Regions from separate parts of the Dyadobacter sp. SRI_021 genome, predicted to be linked through region 2. Evidence: riboswitches for the same ligand, from Rfam matches in the RefSeq annotation. Region 2 holds a riboswitch; each other region holds the start of a gene.
The links. Region 2 has a riboswitch for cobalamin ahead of AC2YIT_RS31195 (TonB-dependent siderophore receptor). Riboswitches for the same ligand answer to the same signal wherever they lie in the genome.

Region 1: it holds a riboswitch for cobalamin, as region 2 does, so the genes downstream of both, metE (5-methyltetrahydropteroyltriglutamate--homocysteine S-methyltransferase) here and AC2YIT_RS31195 (TonB-dependent siderophore receptor) in region 2, are expected to answer to the same signal.
Region 3: it holds a riboswitch for cobalamin, as region 2 does, so the genes downstream of both, AC2YIT_RS22810 (TonB-dependent receptor plug domain-containing protein) here and AC2YIT_RS31195 (TonB-dependent siderophore receptor) in region 2, are expected to answer to the same signal.

The regions. Positions count from the first base shown of each region.
Region 1 covers NZ_JBYCZM010000001.1:738,747-743,932, reverse strand. Annotated here, with positions in the region: gene AC2YIT_RS02960 (D-2-hydroxyacid dehydrogenase) at 1-781, opposite strand, end outside; gene AC2YIT_RS02955 (hypothetical protein) at 883-1,398, opposite strand; gene fumC (class II fumarate hydratase) at 1,476-2,876, opposite strand; gene AC2YIT_RS02945 (6-phosphogluconolactonase) at 3,024-3,755, shown strand; cobalamin riboswitch at 3,911-4,136, shown strand; gene metE (5-methyltetrahydropteroyltriglutamate--homocysteine S-methyltransferase) at 4,358-5,186, shown strand, end outside.
Region 2 covers NZ_JBYCZM010000020.1:9,094-14,279, reverse strand. Annotated here, with positions in the region: gene AC2YIT_RS31195 (TonB-dependent siderophore receptor) at 1-926, opposite strand, end outside; cobalamin riboswitch at 1,084-1,271, opposite strand; gene AC2YIT_RS31190 (c-type cytochrome) at 1,487-1,825, opposite strand; gene AC2YIT_RS31185 (hypothetical protein) at 1,865-2,320, opposite strand; gene AC2YIT_RS31180 (cytochrome-c peroxidase) at 2,368-3,411, opposite strand; gene AC2YIT_RS31175 (MbnP family protein) at 3,420-4,211, opposite strand; gene AC2YIT_RS31170 (hypothetical protein) at 4,325-4,702, opposite strand; gene AC2YIT_RS31165 (transporter family protein) at 4,727-5,186, opposite strand, start outside.
Region 3 covers NZ_JBYCZM010000007.1:312,929-318,114, forward strand. Annotated here, with positions in the region: gene AC2YIT_RS22810 (TonB-dependent receptor plug domain-containing protein) at 1-1,504, opposite strand, end outside; cobalamin riboswitch at 1,555-1,755, opposite strand; gene AC2YIT_RS22815 (DMT family transporter) at 1,820-2,740, shown strand; gene AC2YIT_RS22820 (glyoxalase superfamily protein) at 2,737-3,099, opposite strand; gene AC2YIT_RS22825 (thioredoxin family protein) at 3,186-3,752, shown strand; gene prfA (peptide chain release factor 1) at 4,033-5,106, opposite strand.

The DNA.
Region 1 (5,186 bases), on a different contig from region 2:
TGTCGGCAGGGAGTGGTTCGATCTCCGTCACGTCGAGTACGGCGCCGTCCAGTTTGCCTGACTTCAATGCATCGATCAGTGCATTCTCATCGGTCGTGCTGCCACGTCCCACGCTTGCGTAAATGCTCTGGTCTTTCATGGCCGAAATGAACTCCGCATTCACAAAATGCTGCGCGGTTCCGGGCAAAGTATTAATTACCACGTCGGCGTGCGGTAGCGCATTGAAAAGATCTTCCTTGCTACGGATATCGGCCTCCTGCGAGGTCCGTGCCATTAAATGCGTGGTGCAACCTAACCCTTTCAAAATGGCGTTCACCGATTGCCCAATCGTCCCGGCGCCAAGAACGATCACGGTCTGTTTATACAAAATCTTCAACTCGGCGCGGAGCGGCGTTCCGATCCATTCTGTTTTCTGTTTCAAGAGCGTCAGCTTATCGATACCGCGGTACAATGCCAGCACACCGCCTACGATCGACTCGGCGCACGGGCGTGCGAACCAGTCGCCCATATTCGCCGTTTTGACGTGATCGGGAACGGCCACAGACGCGTATTGATCGAACCCGGCGGAATCGAGTTGCCAGAATTTCAGATTGGCAGGAATGTTTCCGAACCAGGCTACCGGCGGGTTGCCGAGGATGTAATCGGCGCTGGCAAACCAGGATTTAAGCTCCTCATTGCTGGCCGATTCGGTGCGGAAATGGATCTGATGCTGCGGGGTAAGGGCTTCGCTCAATTTAGCATTAAGCGAGCCGTCGAGTATGGCGTGGCAGTATATGATCATCTATTGTTTTTGTTTTAAAGAAGCAAGGTAAAATGATTTACCTGTAATATCTGCTTATCAGACGGTGAAATAGGCCTCTATCCTCCACGATGAGGGCATTTTCAGATCTTTTTCAGGATTTTTCGGGCCCTCGACTGGAACGCCGCAGGCTCGTATTCAACCGATTCTTCCAGGAATACCCGCAGTTCTTTCTGGATCTCCGGATAAATTTTGGATAGGTTAAACAGGATGGTGAGACAAAACGTGCGGATCGCAATGGCTAGCTGACGGTTCGCGATAATGCTGAACGCCGCGTCCATCAGCTCGCCGTGAAATTCATCGGGAATGCTGATATCCTGCAAAATGCGCGCACTGTTGCGGATCACGGCGTCATGAATATCGGAGCGTTTTAGCTGACTCACGAGCACGCCTATGTACGGGCGGATGAGCTCCGGGCGCTCGCGCGTGGCGATGCTCACGCTGTATGCGGCGCGTTGCGCGAGGCGGTACTCGTCGGATTCGAAGCAATGCATCAGGTGCCTGAATGCATCTTCTGAAGTACAGGCGTACCTGGCCACTTCCGTTGCTTTCCGCTTCGACTGGTAAGGGTCGGCCAGCAATTCTTCTTTGATATTCATGATTTTGAAAGGTCTAAATGCAAATGCCCCACATTTCGGCAGGGCATTCGCAGACATTACTTTTGGGGTCGGTCCAATTACTTGATCTCGCCCACCATGTCTTCCGGTTTTACCCATGCGTCGAACTCTTCCGGCGTGAGGTAACCCAATGCCACGGCCGTTTCTTTCAGTGTAGAGCCGTTTTTATGAGCGGTCTGCGCGATTTCGGCGGCCTTGTAATACCCGATTTTAGTATTCAGAGCAGTTACCAGCATCAGCGAGTTGTTCACGTGCTTCTTGATATTCTCATGCAAAGGCTCGATACCCACCGCGCAGTTATCGTTGAACGAAACACACACATCGCCAATCAAACGGGCAGAATGCAGGAAGTTGTAAGCCATCAATGGTTTGAAAACGTTCAGCTCGAAATGCCCATTGGAACCACCGATGCTGATCGCCACGTCGTTACCCATAACTTGTGCTGCCACCATGGTCATGGCTTCGCATTGGGTTGGGTTTACTTTACCCGGCATAATAGAGCTTCCTGGTTCATTATCAGGAATATGTATCTCGCCGATACCCGAACGCGGGCCCGACGACAGCATACGAATATCATTCCCGATCTTCATCAGGCTTACAGCAACGGTTTTCAATGCACCGTGCGCTTCTACGATCGCGTCGTGTGCCGCTAATGCCTCAAATTTGTTTTCAGCAGTAACAAATGGCAGGCCTGTCAATGCTGCGATGTGACGCGCTACGTTTTCGGAGTAGCCCGGAGGCGTGTTAATCCCCGTTCCTACCGCGGTACCACCCAATGCGAGTTCCGAAAGGTGCGCCAATGTGTTGTTAATAGCTCTCAAACCATGGTCGAGCTGCGAAACGTAGCCCGAAAATTCCTGGCCCAGAGTTAGCGGTGTAGCGTCCATAAAGTGCGTACGACCGATTTTAACTACATTCTTAAATGCTTCGGATTTCGCTTTCAGCGTGTCACGCAGCCTGGTAATGCCCGGGATCGTTACGTCCACCAGGATTTTGTAGGCCGCAATGTGCATTGCGGTAGGGTAGGTGTCGTTTGACGATTGAGACTTGTTGACATCGTCATTCGGGTGCAAAAACTTCGTTTTGTCAGCCAAATCACCGCCTTGCAGTACGTGCCCGCGGTAGGCGATCACCTCGTTGCAGTTCATGTTCGACTGCGTTCCGGAACCGGTTTGCCACACCACCAGCGGAAACTGGTCGTCGAGCTGGCCGGTAAGGATCTCGTCGCAAACTTTGCCGATGAGCTCGCTTTTTTCCTGAGGAAGTATGCCGGCTTCGAAGTTGGTGATAGCGGCAGCTTTTTTCAGGTATGCGAAGGCCTTGATAATCTCCTTCGGCATTTTATTGATATCCTGTGCGATAGGAAAGTTCTGGATCGAGCGTTGCGTCTGGGCGCCCCAGTATACATGCGCAGGGACCTGCACTTCGCCCATCGTGTCTTTTTCTATACGGTATTCCATTTTTGAAGTAGAATGATAATGTAATTGAACAATGTGCGGTAAAGTTAGGCCTGGACTTGCAGTTTCTGGAGTTTTTTATGGATAAATGTTCAGCTCTGAAAAAAGAATGTTTAGATTGACACACCGAGAACCTGAACCCCACTTTTCATGACACCCAAAATCAGCGTTTATCCCGACTACGCGCTTATGAGTTCCGCCGCGGCTGAGCGCGTGATCGACCTCATAAACCACAAACCTACGTCGGTTATTTGCTTCCCATCCGGCAGTAGCCCCAAGGGAATGTTCGATGCGTTGGTAGCGGCCAACCAGAATGGCCGCGTCGATTTCTCCCAATGCATTTTCATCGGCCTCGACGAATGGATAGGCCTTGGTTCCGGCGACGACGGCAGTTGTCGTGACCTCCTCGACCGCGATTTTCTGAAACCCGTCGGCCTCCGTCCCGACCAGATTGTCTTTTTCGACGGCAAGGCCTTCGATCCGCAAGCCGAATGCGACCGCATCAACAAAGTCGTGGAAAGCCTGGGTGGTCTCGACCTTATTATATTGGGCGTAGGCATGAACGGCCACCTCGCCCTCAACGAGCCAGGTACCTCCTGGGATACTTACGCCCATATTTCTGAGCTTGATACGGTCACCGTTGAAGTAGGTCAGAAGTATTTCAAACAGCCCACGACGCTCACTCGGGGGATTACCGTCGGTATCCGGCACATTCTCGAAGCACGCGCTGCGATCCTCCTTGCTTCTAGCCGTGCGAAAGCCCCCATAATCCAGCGCGCCCTCGCATTCCCCGTTTCAAAGGATTTCCCGGCGACGGTTTTGCAGAATCATTTGAATGCAGAGTTTATACTGGATGCGGATGCGGCCGGGACGATTTTTTAGCTAATACGAAATCACTTTTATCGCCATTTATTTTACTCCAAATAAGATATTTTATCCTGCCGAAAGGCTAATTTCTACTCACTTCACTGAAATTGGCCGACCATTTACGGCCGAATGCGCCTTCCGCCTAAATTTGACGCAGTTCTTTGTGAACGCCCGTCAATCGGGGTGATGGTTTTTGCTTTTGGATCCCTCAGCCAAAACATAGCAAAACAAAAAAGGAACCGTGTGCAATTCACGGGCAGTCGTGCTACTGTAAGTATCCGCTCTGAGCATTCAGGGCCAATTTTTACCCTCGCGTCCCATTGCAGCGCCCCGGCGCGCGAGAAGGGCGGTAAAAATGATACAAGCCAGGAGACTTGCCGTCATCCTCAATGGCTTTTCCCTCACGGGTGGGGAGTAGTCAAGCATTGATTTACCACATTTTATTGCAGTATCACAGGCTACCCGGCTGTTTTGGGGAAACTGTATCTGTTCGTTTCGCAGGGTAGCTACGTGTTGCCGCGATGGAATGAAGTACCGGCGACCGTCCGCAACAGGCGTTTTGTCGGGATGGGAGGGTGTTTTCACAGGGTTTTATTAACTCTTTAAACACAAAAAGTATGTTGTCACACAACCTTGGCTACCCGCGCGTGGGAAGCCTCCGCGAGCTCAAAAAAGCCAACGAACAATTCTGGGGAGGAACGATCGATCGCGATGCATTGCAGAAAGTCGCCCGGAAGATCCGCCACCAGAACTGGGAAACGCAGCAGATTGCAGGCATCGGCCTCATTCCTTCCAATGATTTTTCGCTTTACGACCATGTTCTCGATACCTCGCTGATGGTAGGCGCCATTCCCGAGCGTTACCACCAGTTGGTCGACGGGAAATCGAACAAAGAGCTCGACCTCTATTTCGCAATGGCCCGCGGTTACCAGAAGAACGGGCTGGATATCAATGCGATGGAGATGACGAAATGGTTTGATACCAACTACCACTACCTCGTTCCCGAGTTTGTGAAGGACCAGAAATTCAAGCGGTATTCGGAGAAGGTTTTGCTGGAATTTGAAGATGCATTGCAAAAAGGCATTCATACCAAACCGGTACTGCTGGGGCCGGTTACCTATTTGCTTTTGGGTAAAGAAAAGGAAAGTGGCTTCGATCGCATTGACCTACTGGACAGCCTTTTACCTGTTTATATATCCATATTAAAAGAACTTGCTGCAAGAGGTGCCGAATGGGTGCAGCTCGATGAGCCGGCATTAGTATTGGATTTGAATGAAAAGGAAAAGCTCGCATTTCTAAGCGCTTACAATCAGATCAGAGAGGCGCTTCCGAAGCTGCGCATTCTGGTAACAACCTATTTCGGGCCGCTAGACGATAATCTGGCAATTGCGACTGCATTACCGGTGGATGCATTGCATTTAGACCTGACACGCGGTGCGGAGACGT
Region 2 (5,186 bases):
GTATTAGAGCCTGAATGACGGTATCCGTCGGTGTCTGACATCCCGAAATCTACACGATATCGCAGCTTATCAGTGATCGCACCGCCTGCGCCTGCGCGGATGCGCCGTGTGTTAAATGTGCCATAGCTGGCCGAAAAGTCTGCCTTAAAGCCCGCAGTCGGTCTTTTTCTCACAATATTGATGATCCCGCCTAACGCCGAATGGCCAAACAGCACCGAGGCTGGCCCCTTCAACACTTCAATCGATTCGACATTGGCAAGATTGGTGTTCGGCGCGCTGGTCGAGATGTTGTGGCGCTCGTCACGGACACCGTCCACGAGCAGGACGAAGTTGGAAAAACCGCGGATCGTAAAGTGCTGAAAACCGCCATAAGTGTTGTTGGCCCGCACGCCGGTCGTATTTTTCATGGCCTCGCCCAAATCGTCGATACCGCGCTGCTCGATCGTTTTGACCGATACCGTGGAAGTGGTGATGGGCATATCCCGGAGTGGAACATCGATTTTGTTGATGGCTGAATAGGCCTGCCGACGGACAGTACTGATCACGACTTCGGATAGCTCGTTGGTGGCGGTGTTAATTTTGTAATTCAATTCCAGCGCCTGACCATCTTTGAGAACGATATTGTCCTTTTTTGCGTCATGGCCCACGCCGGTGGCAACGAGCGTGTAGCTTCCTGCCTGGACGTTTTTAATGTCAAACCGGCCGTCCGCGTCGGTTACGGCCGCATAGCTGGTTCCTTCCAACCGCACGCTGATCCCGGCAATGGCATCGCCCTTTTCACTTTGGATCGAGCCTGTAACCCTGCCTGGCCCGGCACCCAGACTGGCAATTGAGCTAAGTAATAGCGCGAATGACAGCAATAAGGTAAATGTTTTTTTCGCCTCCCTGCTGTTGGTTCGCGAGCAGCAGAATGTAGTTGTTTGCATACTTTTAACTATGGTTAGATGAGTTAAAAGCTCTTTGCAATATTTCAAGAAGCTTTTTTTGGAACAAAGGGGAACGATCACGCAGGGGCGCATTGGTTTGTGATACCAAAACCATCAGACATAACAGATCCAGACCGACATGCTCTATTCCGCGAAAGCGTCGTCAACGTGAAAGGCAGGTCTCCTGACTTGTAACATTTATACCATCCTTCCCATCCGAATTGAACAGTGGATATACACCGATATAAACTTTAAGTGTTACTAACAGTTGCGCGACAGTTCGTGATTCACACACGATTCCCTATTAATCTGCTGATAAGCAAAACCTTTCCCGATGGAAAATGAAAGTAAAGAACTTTTTGAGGCCACAAAGATATAGGAAGATAGGAAGAACTCGCTAAAAAAGAGTCTGGTATGCCATGATTAGGGGAGTTTCGCTTTAGTTTCAGAGCTATCCCAAAGGTTAATGTTGAAAATACCCTGCAATTTTCGTCAAAAAAGCATGAAGGCAACCACCTCCATGCTTTATGTATTTTACTGTCTTCTTTACTTTGCCCTTTTCAACCGTGCTTCTTGGCGATGGAATTGATCCAAGCGGCGATTTTGAGCGCATCTTCCCTAGGAACCTGTTTCATCGGGGCCATAGGCGGATATCCCGGCCAGTTTGCAGGTTTGGGATTGTAGATCAGCTCGACAACCTGCGCGTTGGTATACTTCTTCTTTGAGACATCTAAGTAAGCGGGGCCAACAAGCCGCTGACCCGCTTTGTGGCAAGCCAGGCAAGTGTATTTGCTAAGCAGCTTTTCTACGTCTGCCGGGATTTTTATCTCGTGCTTTTGCTGTGCTTGAACTGATGATACTGCCATCAACAATACAAATGCTAAAAATACTTTACGCATATTCTTTGTGAGTTTGAGCCTCGTCCACAGCAGCAGCCATCACATTGATTTACGTTCTGCCAGATACGCTTCCGCGCTGGAGATACTCTTTTTAAGCTTCCGCTGAACGACCAAAATTCGGGTTGTCTGATCATCCACATATTCCTTGGCAGCATTGTCTTCTAGTTTCGCCAATGTATCCGCTTTGTAATGGTGCATCCAGTCCATCATAGCGTGGTCGGCACTATCCAACGCTGCGGCTAGCCCGGTCACTTTATTTTTTAAAGCCGAATTGCTGTCAAGTTTGGCGGCATCCGATTTCAGCCTCATTTGCAGCTCCATTACTTTTGGCATCAATGCCATCAAACTATCATGGGTCTCCATTAGCTCGTGTGAGAGCGTATCTTCCCGGCTGAGCCCGTGTGTCTGGTGAGAGGCATGCTCATCTTCTTTGGGCTTTTGCTGACAGCTACATGTCACAAATAGGGCGGCTGCAAGCGCTAGAACGTATTTCATAAATGTTGATTGCTACTGTCCTTCAAAGGCAGTGGTTGAATAATTTATTAAGGTTTCTGGTGATCTGGCGCGGTCGTAAAGCGGTAGTCCGTCAGTGTTTTCAGGAAAGCGATGATCTGCTGTTTTTGCAAAGTACTGAACTGAAAGCCATCCGCCGGGATCTGCTCCCCCAGTGTTGCGGAATGCGGGATACCACCAGAATAATGGTCGACTACATTTTCGAGCGTTGCGAGCCTGCCGTCATGCATGTAAGGCGCGGTCAGCTCTACGTTCCGGAGCGAGGGCGTTTTGAATTTGCCCAAGTCGCGCTCATCGTAGGTGATGCGGTACCGGCCCAAATAAATGCCCTCGTGACCCTGGTTCTCAAAGCCGCTGTCCAGACCATTGTTGTGAAAGCCCTGATCGGTAAACAGTTCCCCCGCGTGGCAACCCCGACAGTGCTGCTTGACCAGTTCAAGCCCGGCCAGTTCCTCCGCGGAAAGCTCAGCGCCGGTGCGATTGAGCCGGTAATCGTCATACCGCGAGGTAGCCGACACCAGTGACCGCTGAAACTGCGCCAGGGCTTTGGCCACATTTTGGGAGGTTATTCCGGACTGGAAAGCTTCCTGAAAACCTTTGGCATACGAAGCGTCGGCACTCAACTCATCTACCAGCTCATACAGGTCCTGGGCCATCTCGTCGTGCGCCGTAAGTGGACCAAAAGCCTGTGATTCCAGGTTCGTCGATCCTCCATCCCAGAAAAGACCATTGTTAGCCCAGGCCATGTTGAACAATGCGGGCGCATGCCGGAGCAGCTGCGTGCCGGCGACACCGGCAGAGCTCAGGGTTTTTCCATCGCTAAAAGCTTTGGCCGGGTCATGGCAGGTTGCACACGCGACCTTGTTGTTGGCCGACAGCCGGACATCATAGAATAGCTGTCTACCGAGCCGGATGCCATCAGCGGTCATGGGGCTATTTTCATCCAGCGCTGGCACAGGAAAATGGGACGGCACTTCAAACGAATAGGGTTCGTCCTCAGGTGCCACTACCTGCCTGTCACAACCTGACAAGATCATCACAACACTAAACCAGGCAACCTTCAACAACCGCATTGCCAGCTTTATTTATTTTCCTTCCCGAATGCGATCGCTTTTGTCGCGTAGTTGGTTGCCACTGTGGACATCAGGGCCGCGGTCATCGCGTTGATCTTCGGATTTTGCACCACGTCAATCCCATCGAAAATCTTGGTCACGTCCAGGTTTAATGTAACACCTTTGGTAGAAGCAGAGTTAATGGCAACCGGCAGGTCTATGCTGAGCGTTTTATAATTGGCATTTAACCCTGTTTCCGCTAAAAACTCCTTGCTGGTAGAACCTTGCTTTAAGGTGCCGCCCACCGAAGAAAAGATATAGCTCGAATGCCACATCCAGGCAATATTGCTCATGCCATTGGCAATGCTTAATTCCCCGCCAGTCAAGCTGAGATTGTCATTGTGCTGGGCATCGACGCCAATGGAAAATTTGATCGTCTTGTACTCCGCCGCTGGAATGTCACGAAATTTGATGGTTTCACGTTTCTTGGCAGGATACAGCGCGCTGTCATTGATCGTTCCGGACAGATTCAAGTCAGTGACCTCCTCCATCAAATAGTAAGAGTCGGGCACTTTGTATTCGCCACCTTTTGAATCGACCAGGATCACATTGCTGACCCAGTACCGCAGTTTTTTGAAGTTAAGCGTCTGTCCGCCAATCGAGAAATCCTTATTCACAGCGAAGTCCTCTGACCCCACGCGCGTATCAAGCGTAAGTTCAAATTCGCCAGCAGCAACAGGGGTGATCACTTCATTGGAATCATCGTCCGAGCATGATGCGAACAGAAAGGAAAGTAAAGCGATTGAAAGAATACGTTTCATTTTGATAATGTTTTTGGGTGAAATAAGTACAATGGTATGGCTGCCGGAACAAAGTGTACCGGAGCGGTTTCTATGAAATAAGATGGAAGGCATACGCCTTCAAAAAATTTGGATTATTGCCTGGGCGGCTGGTATAGGGCCGGAAGGGCAGCAGTATAATGCGCGAGCCGGTAAAAAAAGCGCGTCTCTGCCGGGAGTTCAAACACGGATGCTTCAAAGCTAAACACAGGTGCTTTGAAAATATAGAGCTGGACAACCGGCATGTTTTCGACCCTGTCGGAAGTTTCTTTGTCTTGCTTCTGCTGCTGTTGTTTTAGTTTCTTAGCCAGGTAGCATTTACCATTGCATTTGAGTTGTGGCCTGGCGCGGTTCTCGCAAAGCACCTTGGCGATATATTCCCTGTTCAGTTGAAAATAAGCAATCGTTCCCCACGGACTGAGCGTGGGAAGGATAATAGCGAACAGTAAAATATATGCGATTATGGCGCGCATGCTGAGCGTCTAAGAATTTTGTTTTCAGAATAAAAACCCGAGCTGGACTAGTACGCGTTCTTTCGCAATCACGTGCCCCGAGGCACTCTTTTGGGCCACAGGTTTCTGTCCGGTGATCCCCAGCGTCCATTTGTTGGTAAAAAAGGTAACCCCGGCCGTCGCATTCAAGAGCTTGCCTCCGGTGATATCCAGCACTTCGCCTTTCTGAACGCCATGAGCGGCATGTTCGCCGTAAACGCCGACGCTAGGCGTTATGGAGAGCTTACCGACCTCAAACGAACGGTACAAATCGACGGTGCCATACAGCTGGTTACCGAACCGGTAATCCTGCGAGTTTTTCGTGTTGAACTTGCGCGAAATATTGGTGGAAAGGCCCCATTGATCCTTGTTGATCGTATAAAAGGCGCTCAGAATAAAATCGGTGCTTCCGGTGCCGAGTTGAAAATTGGCATTGGCTACTTCAAGCGTGTTATTTTCGTCGAAT
Region 3 (5,186 bases), on a different contig from region 2:
AGCCCAGTTGCAATTCAATTCCCCGCGCTAGCACCTGTTGCAGATTTTCGACCCGGTAGCTTCTCGATGGATTCCAGTAAGTCCAGTCTTTAATTCGGTTATGGTAAAAAGTTGCGGTGGTTCTTAGCGTGCCGCCGAAAGCCGCTTTAAATGTCTGTTCAAGGCCGATTTCCTTATTCCAACCCGTTTCCGGACGAACGTTCGGGTTACCGAGGTCCTTCCAGTAGCGTTCATTCAAAGTGGGCACCCGGTAGCTGCGGCCATAGGAGCCTTTCAAGGTAAGGTTGTAAAGCGTTTTCTGAATGAAACTATATTCCACACCAACCGACGGTGTGAACGGTGGATTGAAACCCGTAACGAGGCCCTGCCTAAGGTTAATGGAAGTAGTAATCCGCGCTGTCGGTTGCCAGCGGGTGAGCAGGAAGAAGTCCGTGCGGTTCTCGCTCGCGGGCGAGAGCGCGTATCCGGGCACGCGTGAACGATAATGCGTCCATTCTCCTCCGGTTTTGAGGCGAATAGGATTGATATTGTTGCCAAGATTTAGAAGAAAATCCTTTTCTATTCTCGAAGCGAACTTATCCGTTATTGAATGGTCGGGGTGGGAGAGGTCACCTTTGGCATAATCTATGATGTCGCGTACCCAGGCGGTGCGTAGCGTGAGCGTCCGGACCTGATAGCGGAACATCGTACGATAGGCCGTAGTACGGGTCATTTCACGACCTTGGATATCGTCGGGCGTCAGCGTCAGTTTATTGTCGGTGAGCCAGATGTGTGCGGAAATTTCCTGGTTGTTTTGTCCGTGGAGAAACAGGTCCTGTACAATGCCTTTTTGAAAAGTTTCGGTAGGCAAGAGTGCGTAAGTGTTCCGGGTTGGTTTGGGGTAATCGTTGTTCATCCTGCCATAGTAAAGTGCCGTTTTACCTGAGAAAGCCCATTGGTTGTTTAGTGGCACTAGATAGCGGATATCTGTTCGGCTCTGATGGTTATTGAAGCTATCATATTGTCCGCCATCAGACACATGAAACGGCGTTGCCGATGCGCGGCTGTCAAGCAAAATACTTCCGCCCACGGCATCGGAGCCCACAACACTCGCCGCGGAGCCGTACTGAACCGAAAGCTGGTCGAAACCCGCCACGGGAATGGTGGAAAAGTCCGTTTGTCCAAGTGTAGGCGCATTGATATTGAGCCCGTTCCACAAAACGGCGGTATGGTTGGCGGAGGTGCCCCGGAACGAGGCGGTACTGAGCTGGCCCGGCCCGTAATTTTTAAATGCAATCGGGGTATAAGCGGATAATACGTCACCGATATTCTGATAGCGTACCTGCGCGAGCAAAGCGGAGTCGACGCGCTGGATTTTCAGGCCGCTCATGAATTTTTGCGGGACGAATCCCTTCACGATTACAGGATCGAGGGCGATGGAGTCTTTTTGTGCACAGACTGGCAATGCCAGTGCAAAACTTGCCCATAGCATCCAGTAACCCACAAATCTCCGTTCGCTAAACACTCTAAATCGCAATGATTGGCGGCGATCTTCTGTTTTTCCTCCGAAAACGGTCCGATCAAAATGCTCTGGCAGGTCTCCTGGCTCGTCTTTCGCACCCGGAGCCTTCCCGTCGCAGGACAGTGGCATGAAGAATCGGGCACGTGTTGGCAGACTTACAGTTGCGGGGACAGCTTCCGGTGCTAGCGGAATTCCCTATTAAGCCTAATCGCTGACTAGAAGCAGCTTGTGGCACCAGGCGGGTGCAAAGGTAGGTATTTCCCCCGACTTTCCGTTGTGTACGATAACCGCTATCTTTGCAGCAAATTCTGATTGCTTTTGGCCGCTTCTACTGAAAATTTCCCGACCGCATCCTCCCTGAAAGGCATTTACCTTATGCTCGGCGCCGCATTTTTTTTCTCGCTTACGTCGGCGATCTCGAAATGGCTGGGAAGGGAGTTCCATATTGTACAGCTGGTTTTTTTCAGGAACATTGTTGGGGTGGTTTTTATCATTAGCAGCATCTGGCAACGGCCGCTGAGGCAGGAGGGCGGAAAGTTGGGACTGCTTATTTTCAGAGGTGTAGTAGGAACATTGTCGCTGTACATGCTATTTTATGCAATCCAGACGCTTGGACTCGGCCGGGCTTCTACCTACCAATATACCTACCCAATTTTTCTGGCGCTTTTCTCCTGGCTGCTCATCGGAGAAACACTGAATGGCAAGGAATGGATGGCTATATTCGTTGGTTTTACCGGTATTCTGTTCGTGTTCCGGCCCGATCTTTCGTCGTCGCTGCGGGATAATGCATTAGGTTTGGGCAATGCACTGTTGACGGCCATTTCTTACTTGTCCATCCGCCAGCTTGGTGTCGTGTACGACACACGCGCGATCATCCTTTCATTTATGCTCAGCGGGATTGTAATGCCTATTTTGTCGATGCTGGTCGGTACGTATTATCCTATGGAGCATTTGGATTTTCTGATAGGTACATTCAGATGGCCGGAGAATACCTGGCAATGGCTGGGTTTTCTCGCATTAGGGTTTACGGCGCTTTTGGGACAAAAAATGCTTACGCAATCATTTACTTACGATAAAGCCGGGCGCGTCGCTGTGGTGGGTTATTCCAATATTCTTTTTTCGGTGCTGATCGGCTTTCTGATGGGAGAGGCGATTCCGACGCTTTCTATGCTGACGGGCATGTTGCTAATCATTACAGGAGGCATTCTGGTGTCTCTGGCAAAAACTAAGAAAGCTTAAAGCCGCTCATTGAATGCAAGCCGGTTCATGAACGGATCGACTACCGTTACCGAAATGGCATTCCATGGCTCCTGTTCGAGTCCCGGGCGATTGTATTTGTATTGCTTTTCATTGAGTTCCTTGTGGAAATCACGCACGCCAGTGCATTCGATGAAGACTTTGGCGCCCGGTGTGCAATCGCCATGGTGTTCGGAGAGGTGGAGCGTCAGGCCTCCGCGCGAAACTTGCATGTAGAGCGGTGCATCGTCGGAAAACCGGTGTTCCCAGTCGACTTGGAAGCCGAGCCAGCCGATGTAAAATTCCCGTGCTTTGGTTTCGTCAAAAATGCGTAAAATTGGGATGACTTTGCTGGCTTCCATGTTATTATGCTTTGGCACCTGACGCGCAGTCCGTGCCATGATTTGTGAAAGAGATTTGTTTAAGATAAGAAATCTAAAAAATTACCATGAAACGACTCCTGTCAATACTGATAATATTTCCCGTAATGCTGGTATTCCTTGCCGGTTTCAAAGCCGATACGGGTAAAAGGCGTGCAGCCGCCGAAGGCATTCAGTGGCTGACCATCGAAGAGGCATATGCCAAAATTCAGAAGGAGCCCCGCAAGATCCTGATCGACGTCTACACTGACTGGTGCGGATGGTGTAAAGTGATGGATCGCGAAACGTTTAAAGACAAAGCCGTTACCGAATATATCAACAAGAAATATTACGCCGTAAAGCTCGATGCAGAGCAAAAGGGGACGATCAAACTGGGCGACAAGCAGTTCAAATACCTTGAACAGGGCGGTCGCGGCATCCATGAAATCGCATTGGCATTAACGAATAATCAGCCGAGCTATCCCACAACGGTTTTTCTGGACGATCAATTTAACATGATCCAGCCACTAGCCGGTTACCTGAAAGCGAAAGAATTCCATCAGATCATTACCTTTTTCGGAGAGGATTACCATAAAAAGCAGGACTTCGAAAGCTATAAAGCGAAGACTTACGGCACTTTGTATCCTGCGAAATAGGCGTAAGTAACTCACTCAGCTTCCTTATAAAGAGATGAAAAAGCCCAAAATAGTTCTGGACGTTATAAGGGAAGAGCAAGGTTTTAGCGCTATTGCTGATTGCCGACAAATTTATTGGCACGCAGGGCGATAGTATGGAAGAATTAAAACAAAACATCCTCGAAGTGGTCAATCTGACTTTCTCCGAGGATGTTTTGACTTATAGTATGGATGAGATCGAACTAAGATAACCTATCGAAAAACCTGAAACTTCGCTTCATTAAGTTAAAGGACAACATTCCTAAACGGCTTCTCCTTCCTGCATTCTTTCGGCATTCTCAGCGATGCGCAGTTTTTCGATCAGCTCGGCGATATCTCCTTCCATTACAGCAGGGAGATTATAAACCGTGTAACCAATGCGGTGGTCGGTAATGCGGCTTTGGGGGTAGTTGTAGGTGCGGATTTTATCGGAGCGGTCGCCGCTGCCCACCATGGATTTCCGCTGCGAACTGATCGCGTCATTGTGTTTCTTCAACTCGATCTCGTACAGGCGCGAGCGGAGCACGCTTAATGCGCGTTCCTTGTTTTTGAGCTGCGAGCGTTCGTCCTGGCAGCTTACCACCAGCCCGGACGGAATGTGGGTAAGACGTACCGCGGAATAAGTCGTGTTTACCGATTGCCCACCCGCACCTGACGATTGGAAAGTATCGATACGGACATCATTCATATTGATCTGCACATCCACCTCTTCCGCTTCCGGCAGGACTGCCACTGAAGCCGCAGATGTGTGAATGCGGCCCTGAGATTCTGTCGCGGGGACACGCTGTACGCGGTGTACTCCCGATTCGAACTTCATTTTGCCGTACACATCCTCTCCTTCGACTTTACAGATAATCTCTTTATAACCGCCGTTGGTACCTTCGGTATAATCCATTACGGATGACCGCCAGCCCATTTTCTCGAAAAAGCGCTGATACATTCTGAAAAGGTCGCCGGCAAAAATAGCAGCTTCGTCGCCACCGGTACCGCCGCGAATTTCCAGGATGATGTTCCGGCTGTCGTTAGGATCTTTCGGGATAAGTAGCTCCTTAATGGTCTGTTCGAGCTCTTCCAGTTTGGGAGTCAGTTCATCCAGCTCCTCTTTGGCCATTTCGCGCAGATCTTCGTCTTTTTCAGTCGCTATAAGTTCTTTGGTACCGGCAATATCCTTCTGCAACTTCTGATAAAGTGCATATTGCTCCACGATCTTGCCAAGGTCCTTGTATTCCTTGCTGATCTTGGAATAACGTGCAGAATCGGAGACTACTTCCGGTTGTATGATTTGTTGAGAAACCTCTTCAAACCGTTCTTTTATAGCTTCTAATTTATCGATCATCTTTATTGAATATCTTTGGCATCTCGCATTCGGGGCACAAAGATACGCATTTTAGCTAAATGAATGGTTTCAAGGGACTG